DNA from 2 places in the Paenibacillus sp. CAU 1782 genome. Region 1 is predicted to be linked to the other one. Evidence: predicted binding sites of a transcription regulator. Region 1 holds the regulator's gene; the other holds the start of a gene.
What was found. Region 1 encodes Rex, which represses fermentation and respiration genes when NADH is low (regulators of the CRP and FNR family bind a similar motif). Its sites were predicted from a motif close to TTGTGAAATATTTCACAA; they were not measured.

Region 1 (4,336 bases):
TATCGCTCACCTTCCCGGAATACCTCGACAGCATCAAAACAGCCATGATGGACAAGTTTGCGGCTTATGAAGAACGCGAGCCGCAAAACATTATGTTTGATGAAGTTTATAAAGCTTTATCGAGCGATAGCCATTTGCTGATTGAAGCAGGGACAGGAACGGGGAAATCGCTTGGGTATTTGATACCGGCGCTTTATTACGGCGTTCAAAGCGGCAGCAAGGTTGTTGTCAGCACGCACACCATCAACCTGCAGGAGCAAATCCGCGGGCGCGACGTGCCATTGCTGGAGGAAGTGCTGCCCTTTCCTTTTAGAGCGTCGATTTTTAAAGGCCGCGGAAATTATCTTTGCTTGCGCAAGTTCGAAGGCAAAGTGAATACTCTGGATTTCAATTCGCCCCATGAAGATGGAGTTACGGCTTCCCAAATGATCGTTTGGCTTGGGGAAACCGAAACCGGCGATCAAGAGGAATTGAATTTCGGAAGCAGGGGAGCGGATTTTTGGCAAACTGTCGCCAGCGACGCGGATTCTTGTCTGAACCGGGCATGCCCTTGGTTTAAACGATGTTACTATCATCGAGCCAAGCATGAATCCAATATTGCGGATGTGTGCATAACCAATCATTCCTTGCTTTTTACCGATGTTCAATCGGAGCACCGCTTGTTGCCTGCTTATTCCCATCTGGTCATTGACGAGGCTCATCACGTGGAGGAGACGGCAAGCAAGCATCTGGGTTTCAACGTGAATTATTATTCCTTCGTCAATACATCGATTCATTTGTATAAGGACAGCCGCAGCGGCTTGCTCCAAAATTTGCGTTACCGGTTGCAGCAAGAGGACGACGAACGGGTGAATGCGTGGATCGAAACCATCGATGCGCTGCTGATTCCCAAGCTTCAGAACATGAAGGAATATTGGGATAAGCTGTTTGAGCTGCTGTTTGCCCTTATCGGCACTTCCGGGGAAGGACCGGGCGACAACGGGGCGGCTGTATTGAGGCTGCAGGGCAGCCAGCCTCCGGAAGGCTGGGATGATATTGCAACCTACGAGGAGCATGTTCATACGGCTTTGTCCCTATGGCTTAAAGACTGCGAGAAGCTTGCATCGGATATCAAGGAACGGATTGATGATCACGGCGTTCAGGCGGCGCTGACGGATTTAAACGGTGAATTGAGAAATTTTGGGCGGATCAAGGATGAATTGCGGATTCTGGTCAAAATGGAACAGCCGGATTTTGTGTATTGGCTGGAAGCCAGCCCGGTTACGCGGCATCGCTCGCTGCATTTTTATGCGGCGCCGATTCAAGTCAGCAGGCAGCTGCAAACTTACTTCTTTGATGCCAAAGACAGCGTCATCATGACGTCGGCAACGTTGACCGTTCAGAAATCATTCCAATACGTTATGGAGCAGCTGGGGCTGGAAGGTTACGAAGTGCAGAACAGGCTTCAAACCGTGCAATTGCCGTCTCCTTTTCAGTACAGACAGCAGGCGCTGGTTATTGTGCCGCGAGATTTTCCGCCATATAAAGGAGCTTTCCCGGACCCTTCTTATCTGGAGCGGCTGGCGCAATCCATTGGGGATGTTGCCGTCGAAACCGGGGGCAAAATGCTGGTGCTGTTTACATCGTACCGAATGCTCAGAGCCGTCTACGAGTTGCTGAAAGATCCGTTGGAGGTTTCCGGCATACAGGTGCTGGGCCAAGGCATCGACAGCAGCAACCGGACCAAGCTGACGCGTCGTTTCCTGCAGCAGGCCGAATCCGTTTTGCTGGGCACAAGCAGCTTTTGGGAAGGCGTGGACATCCCCGGGGAAGCATTGACTTGCCTGGCTATCGTCCGATTGCCGTTTCAGCCGCCCAACCATCCCGTTGCCGAGGCAAAAGCGGAGGTGCTTCAGCGGAGGAAGCAAAATCCATTTATGAAGCTGTCCATACCGCAGGCGGTTATCCGGTTTAAGCAAGGATTTGGACGTTTGGTCCGAACGGCCCACGACAAAGGCATTGTCATTATTTATGATACTCGCGTGATCGAGACCTACTACGGCAAGCATTTTCTTTATTCCTTGCCGGGACCGAAAATGGAAACGATGTTTACAGCCCAGATCGTACCGAGAATTCGGGACTGGCTCATGCCGGAAAGTGAAGTTTCATACGAAGAGGGAGGCGACAGGGATGAAAAGCGCGAAAATATCGGAAGCGGTAGTTAGAAGGCTTCCTATCTATCTTCAATCCTTGAACGAATTGCACAGCCGCGAAATCGGAACGGTGTCCTCGCAGGAGCTTGGACAACGCCTGGATCTTAATCCGGCGCAAATTCGCAAGGATCTGGCCTATTTTGGAGAATTCGGTCGCAAGGGCATCGGTTATGACGTCATCTATCTGATCGAAAAAATTCGCCAGATTCTAAAAGTAAACCAGACGATCAATGTAGCATTGGTGGGGGCGGGCAACTTGGGCCTTGCCCTCTGCAACTACAACAAATATTCCAAAGACAATATGAAGATTACCGCCGTATTTGACGACAATCCTCAGAAGATAGGCACTAAAATCAACAACTTGCTTGTGCAGCCGATGGACGAGCTAGTGGAAACGGTCAAGGCGCGCGCGATTCGGATCGGCATTATTACGGTTCCTGCTATGGAAGCCCAAAATGTTGCTAACCGTTTTGTTGAAGCCGGCATAGAAGGCGTGCTTAACTTTGCTCCAGGCATTCTTCGCGTACCGGATGAAGTGCGTGTTCAGAATGCGGATTTTACCCGAGAATTGTTAAGTCTGGCGTATTATTTGAATCAGGACGAGGAGGAAAACGAAGATGGGCCAGCTCTGGATTAAAGACGGGCTTTTTATTTCGATGGAGGATGGCGTTGCGCCTTTTAGAGGCCATATGGTTGTTGAAGGCGACCTCATTACATACCTTGGCGATAAAACGCCGGAAGGCTTGCAGGAAGGCGTCGAAGTGCTGGATGGCAGCAAGCTTGCTTTTATGCCGGGGCTGATCAATACCCATGGTCATGCCGCTATGAGTCTGCTGCGCGGTTTCTCCGATGACCAGAAGCTGCAAGTATGGCTGGAGCAAAAAATGTGGCCGATGGAAGCCAAATACGAGGATGCAGATACAACGGCCGGCGCGGCGCTCGCTATTGTGGAGATGCTGAAGACGGGCACCACAACGTTTGTCGATATGTATGACCGTATGGACAAGGTAGCGGCTGTAACGGAGCAATCCGGCATTCGCGGCGTTTTGACGCGCGGCGTAATCGGACTCTGTCCTGAGGAAGTGCAAAAAGAGAAGCTGGACGAAGCCATCGCTTTTGCACGTGAATGGAATGGGGCTGCAAACGGCCGGATTTCCACCATGTTGTCCCCGCATGCGCCTTATACCTGTCCGCCGGCTTATATCGAAAAGTTTGTTCAGGCGGCGCATGATTATGACTTGCCTCTTCATACCCATATGTCCGAAACGATTGCCGAGGTCGAGCAAAATGTTGCCGATTACGGAAAACGGCCGGTGGAGCATCTAGATCAATTAGGCTTTTTCTCCCGTCCGGCGCTGCTTGCCCATGCGGTTCATCTGACTGATGACGAAATTGCCATTTTGGCAAGCAGGGGAGCCTCGATTTCCCATAATCCTGTGAGCAATCTCAAGCTTGCCAGCGGAATCGCCCGGCTGAACGATCTGATGAAAGCCGGCGTTAAAGTTTCGCTTGGCACGGATAGCGTAGCCAGCAATAACAATCTGGATTTGTTCCAGGAAATCAATATGGCGGCTTTGCTGCACAAAGGCGTCTCCGGCGATCCTACGGCGGTGCCGGCAGCGGAAGCGTTGAAGCTGGGCACTGTATACGGAGCCGAGGCGATCTGGCAAGGAGACCGCATCGGGAAACTGAAGGTTGGCTACAAGGCTGACTTTATCGGCATTAATTTGGATCAGCCGCATTTCTATCCGCTGTCCGATGTTGTGTCCCATCTGGTTTATGCGGGAACCGGCAGAGATGTTGTTCACGTCTGGGTGGACGGTCAGCAAGTACTGCGCAACGGTATTTGCACACAGCTTGACGAAGAAAAAATCGTCAGGGAAGCGGCCCTGCGTTTTGAAAGGCTGCTCAAGGGCTGATGAGGGCCGTTCAGAGAAAGCGAGCTCCTTTTATGACAAGGAAGCGTTGGATTTTGATTTCGATAGCGGCTATCGTCACATTGAGCGTCTGGTTTGGCTTTTATTTCCGCGATGTGATGAGTCCTCGCTGGAGCGAGCTTAACCAGGCCCGTGAAACGGCAATGCAAAGCGGTTTGATCGCCGATGTGGTGCAATTGGACAAACATGTCTGGGAGGAAGTAACCT
Region 2 (4,336 bases), 450 kb from region 1:
AGGCCCGATAATATTGCCAAGACTTGTGAAGGCGGAGTTCAAACCGGCGACATAACCTTGCTGCTGATTGGCGAACTTGGACATCTGCGTGCCGATGGCGGGCCGCAAAATATCAATCGCGAGAAACAAGGCAAACGTCACGGCAACAATCAGCCAGAAGGTATGCACCATGAGGCCTAACAGAACAAACAACGCTGCGGCAAAAAGGCTGACCGTAATGACATTTTTTTCGCCGAACCGATTGATGATCCAGCCAAAAATGGTCACCTGCACCACGGCGCCGGATATAGAGCCAAACGTAATGATAAACGCGATATCTTTAGGCGTAAAGCTGAATTTATGATCCACGAACAGACCAAATACCGTTTCGAAATTAGCCAATCCGAACGAAGCAATCAAAACAACGATCAAGCTGATAAAATAAGGCTCTCGGTACGAGCTGGCAAGTTGCCTCAACAAACCCGGCGCAGGCGACCCGGCTGTCTTGAGCGCGCCGTTGTCCTTCTGAAGGGCAGGTGTTTCGGGCAGCAGGAACGCTGTCACCAGCATGGCGATCAATCCCGCGACGGCCGCAGCGTAGAAGGGAACGCGAATGCCGAATTCGGCGATATAACCGCCGATGCCGGGGCCGATAATAAATCCCGTAGTAATGGCGGCATTGATCAGTCCCATTCCTTTGCCGCGTTCCTCGTCCGTCGTAATGTCGGCGGTATAGGCCATGACGGCCGGCATAACAAGCGCGGCGCTGATGCCGCCCAGCATCCTGGACAGAAAGAGCAGGGGAAGGGCGCTGACCGCGCCAAAAATCCATTCAGAGATGGCGAACAGCAGCATTCCGGCAACAATGACTTTTTTTCGGCCGATCGAGTCGGAAATACGTCCCGCAAGCGGGGAAAAAACAAGCTGCGCGATAGAAAAAGCAGCTACCAGAAAACCAAGCGTGCTGCCGCCGATATGAAGCATGTTCATATAGCTCGGCATTATGGGAATGATGAGGCCGATGCCGGTAAAAACAATAAAAATGTTCAACATGAGCAATGATACCGCTCCGCGATTTCTAAGAAGCAATGACATGATGAAATCTCCTTAACTTATTTTGTATACTGAACGTTCGGTTTGTATAATGACCAAAAAAAAGAAAACGCGGAACTCGTTTTCAGTTTTTTGAGTCCTTGGAACTTGACACTCCCGTCAGAAATACACCTACAGCATCCTTGTATAGCAGAGGCACTTGATCACTGTTGAAGCCCCGAGCCAATTGGCTGACGCCAAAAAATAGCGATTCCAGCACATAGGCGAGACGTTTGGCGTCATTGGGAGCAAGCTCGCCGCTATCCATACCTTCCTGCAGCAATCTTTCGTTAAAAGCAAGATGTTCGCCCATCAGCTCCGCCAGCCTGGTTTCGACCTCGGACGTTTTTTCCTCCTGCCTGAAAAACTCGTCGGCTGCTTTGGTCAGCGGGTGATTCAAATCGTCGGCTGCAAGCAGATCCGCCATACCGTACAGTTTTTCCGCCGTTGTCCGATAGTGATGGACATTGTTTTTCCAGTTTTGGGACCATTCATTGTCCCACTCCTCCACCAGGTAAAGGAACAGGCCTTCTTTGCTTTTAAAATGGTAATAAATATTGCCTTTGCTGCTGCCGGTGGCGCTGACGATATCTTCGATTGAGGTTGCTTTATAGCCCTTTTGTGTAAACAGCGCACGGGCGGCGTCGGCTATTTTTTTCCGGGTTTGCTCGCTTTGCAGCTGTTTTTGATTCATTGGCATCGCTCCAGTGATTCATACTGAACGTTCGTTCAGTATTGTAGCATGAAAACGAAGTTAAAGGCAATATCTAACGGACATCTATGGCCGCCACAAGCGGTTTTTAGCATTATTTTTATTGTTACGGTCATTTGTGTCCATTACACCTCATTTTCCCTCTATTTTTTGTTACTTTAGGTCCCTAATGGACAAAAATGTCCGGTAGACTCCTCCAAATGAGCCAATTTCCGTTCTAATGGCCATCGATGACCGTTACAGGAGATGGGTTCCGTAGGGAGACGGGTTTCAAACGGAGTTGAACACAAAGATGGAGAATTTGCTGTGAAATAATGCACATACCACAAAATAATATTCCCTTCAATGGCTAATACGAGCTGTTTGCCACTTTTTCACCGTGTTGTCAGAAAGATTTGAACCTTTTTTGAAGCTAGCATTCTCGTTGATATTTATAGGCCCCGCTTGGTTATACTGATTTCTAAAAGTCGGGAGAGTTTTGTCCGATTCTAGAATGTGTCATTGAGAGGAGATTGTCTGGCTTGGAAATCGATACGGTGTTATGGAGCCGCCTGGTAACGGGGCTTACGTTGACTTTTCATGTTATTTTCGCCACGGTTGGCGTTGGCGTGCCGCTTATGATCGCGATTGCCGAGTTCGTCGGAATACGCAAAAAGGATCACCATTACATTCTGATGGCCAAAAGATGGACGCGGGGGTTTATTATTTCTGTTGCCGTCGGCGTCGTGACCGGAACGGCGATTGCCCTTCAGCTGGCGCTTGTTTGGCCGAATTTTATGCAATTGGCCGGTAATGTAGTGGCGCTGCCTTTATTTATGGAGGTTTTTGCCTTTTTCTTTGAAGCTATTTTCCTCGGCATTTATTTGTACACCTGGGATCGTTTCCGCAGCCCGTACACGCATTGGCTGCTTACGATTCCAATCGTGCTGGGAGCCGGCATGTCCGCGTTTTTTATTACGTCGGTCAACGGGTTTATGAATCAGCCGGAGGGCTTCGTCATGGAAGCGGGCCATTTTGTAGCTGTTAATCCCATCACGGCCATGTTTAATGCGGCAACGCCCTCCAAGGTGTTTCATGTGTTGTCTTCCGCCTATATGACGGGGGCTGCTCTATTGGCTGGCATCGCTGCTTACGTCCTGTTGAAAAAAGGCCCCTCGGAGTATTACCGAAAGGCGTTAAAGCTGATGATGGGCGCGGTGCTTATATTCGGACTGTTGACTGCCGTTGCGGGAGATATGTCGGCAAAGTTTTTGGCGGCGCATCAGCCGGAAAAACTGGCGGCGGCGGAATGGCATTTTGAGACGGAAAGCGGCGCGGATTTGATTCTTCTGGGATGGATGAACGCGGAACGCGAAATTATGGGAGCCCTTCATATTCCCAAAGCGCTCAGTTTCCTTGCTTTTGGCGATTTCAACGCCGAGGTGACAGGATTAAATGAATTTCCGCTTGACGAACAGCCGCCGCTTATCGTGCATTACCTGTTCGACGCAATGGCAGGCATCGGCTTTGTCATTCCCGCCATCGCGGTGTTATATTTCCTGTTTTTGATCTGGAAAAGGCGCGACGAGCTGAACAAATGGCTGCTGCGCGGAATCCTTCTATGTGCGCCGCTGGCGTTTTTGGCCATCGAGCTGGGGTGGTTTTACGCGGAGATCGGGCGGCAGCCATGGATTCTTCGCGGTTACATGCGCGTTGAGGAAGCGGCGACATCTTCGCCAAGCATCCGGATTCTGTTTTTTGTTTTCCTGCTGCTTTATATCGTGTTAGGCACGTTATGCGTTATTGTGCTTCGCCGCTTGTTCCGCAACAATCCGGCGGAAGCCGAGTTAGAGAAGCTGCTGGAGGCGAAACGTGCTGGAGCTAACGGAAAGGGGGAACCGGCATGATCAATTACGAGCTGATTGGCATTACCGTATTATGGCTGTTTCTGTTTGGCTATTTAATTGTAGCCTCTATTGACTACGGCGCAGGTTTTTTTGCCTTCTATGCCCGCATGACCAAGCAGGATCATCTGCTTAATCGCCTGATTTCGCGATATTTATCGCCGGTATGGGAAATCACCAATGTGTTCCTGGTATTCTTTTATGTCGGGATTGTCGGTTTTTTCCCGGATACGGCTTATTATTACGGCTCGGCACTCTTGGTCCCGGGAAGCATCGCGGTTATTTTGCTAGCCATCCGCGGCTCCTTCTATGCTTTTGAGAATTACGGCTCCAAGGAAAATGTGGTTTATTTGTTTCTGTACGGGGCAAGCGGGCTGTTGATTCCGGCATCGTTATCCGTAGCGCTTACCCTTTCCGAAGGCGGCTTTATTGTCAAGGAAGGCGGCGCTGTATTTCTGGAATACAAGACGTTGTTTACCAGTCCGCTTTCATGGAGCATCGTTGCTCTTGCGCTTGTGTCCGTACTGTTCATCAGCGGAACCTTTCTCGCTTTTTACGCTTCGCGCGCGGGCGATCGCTCCGCTATGAATCTGATGCGCACCTATGCGTTATTTTGGAGCACGCCAACGATCATTGCCGCTTTGACCGCGTTTATTTACTTGAGTCAGCA

Region 2: a site for Rex is predicted at 2,088-2,105, ahead of ACX93W_RS07190 (cytochrome ubiquinol oxidase subunit I). Genes of this name have one in related genera too.

Annotation. Positions count from the first base shown of each region.
Region 1 is NZ_JBTOLL010000001.1:1,014,195-1,018,530, reverse strand. It holds gene dinG (ATP-dependent DNA helicase DinG) at 1-2,204, shown strand, start outside; gene ACX93W_RS04925 (redox-sensing transcriptional repressor Rex) at 2,170-2,829, shown strand; gene ACX93W_RS04920 (amidohydrolase) at 2,810-4,111, shown strand; gene ACX93W_RS04915 (hypothetical protein) at 4,144-4,336, shown strand, end outside.
Region 2 is NZ_JBTOLL010000001.1:1,464,019-1,468,354, reverse strand. It holds gene ACX93W_RS07200 (MFS transporter) at 1-1,074, opposite strand, end outside; gene ACX93W_RS07195 (TetR/AcrR family transcriptional regulator) at 1,157-1,765, opposite strand; gene ACX93W_RS07190 (cytochrome ubiquinol oxidase subunit I) at 2,305-3,669, shown strand; gene ACX93W_RS07185 (cytochrome d ubiquinol oxidase subunit II) at 3,666-4,336, shown strand, end outside.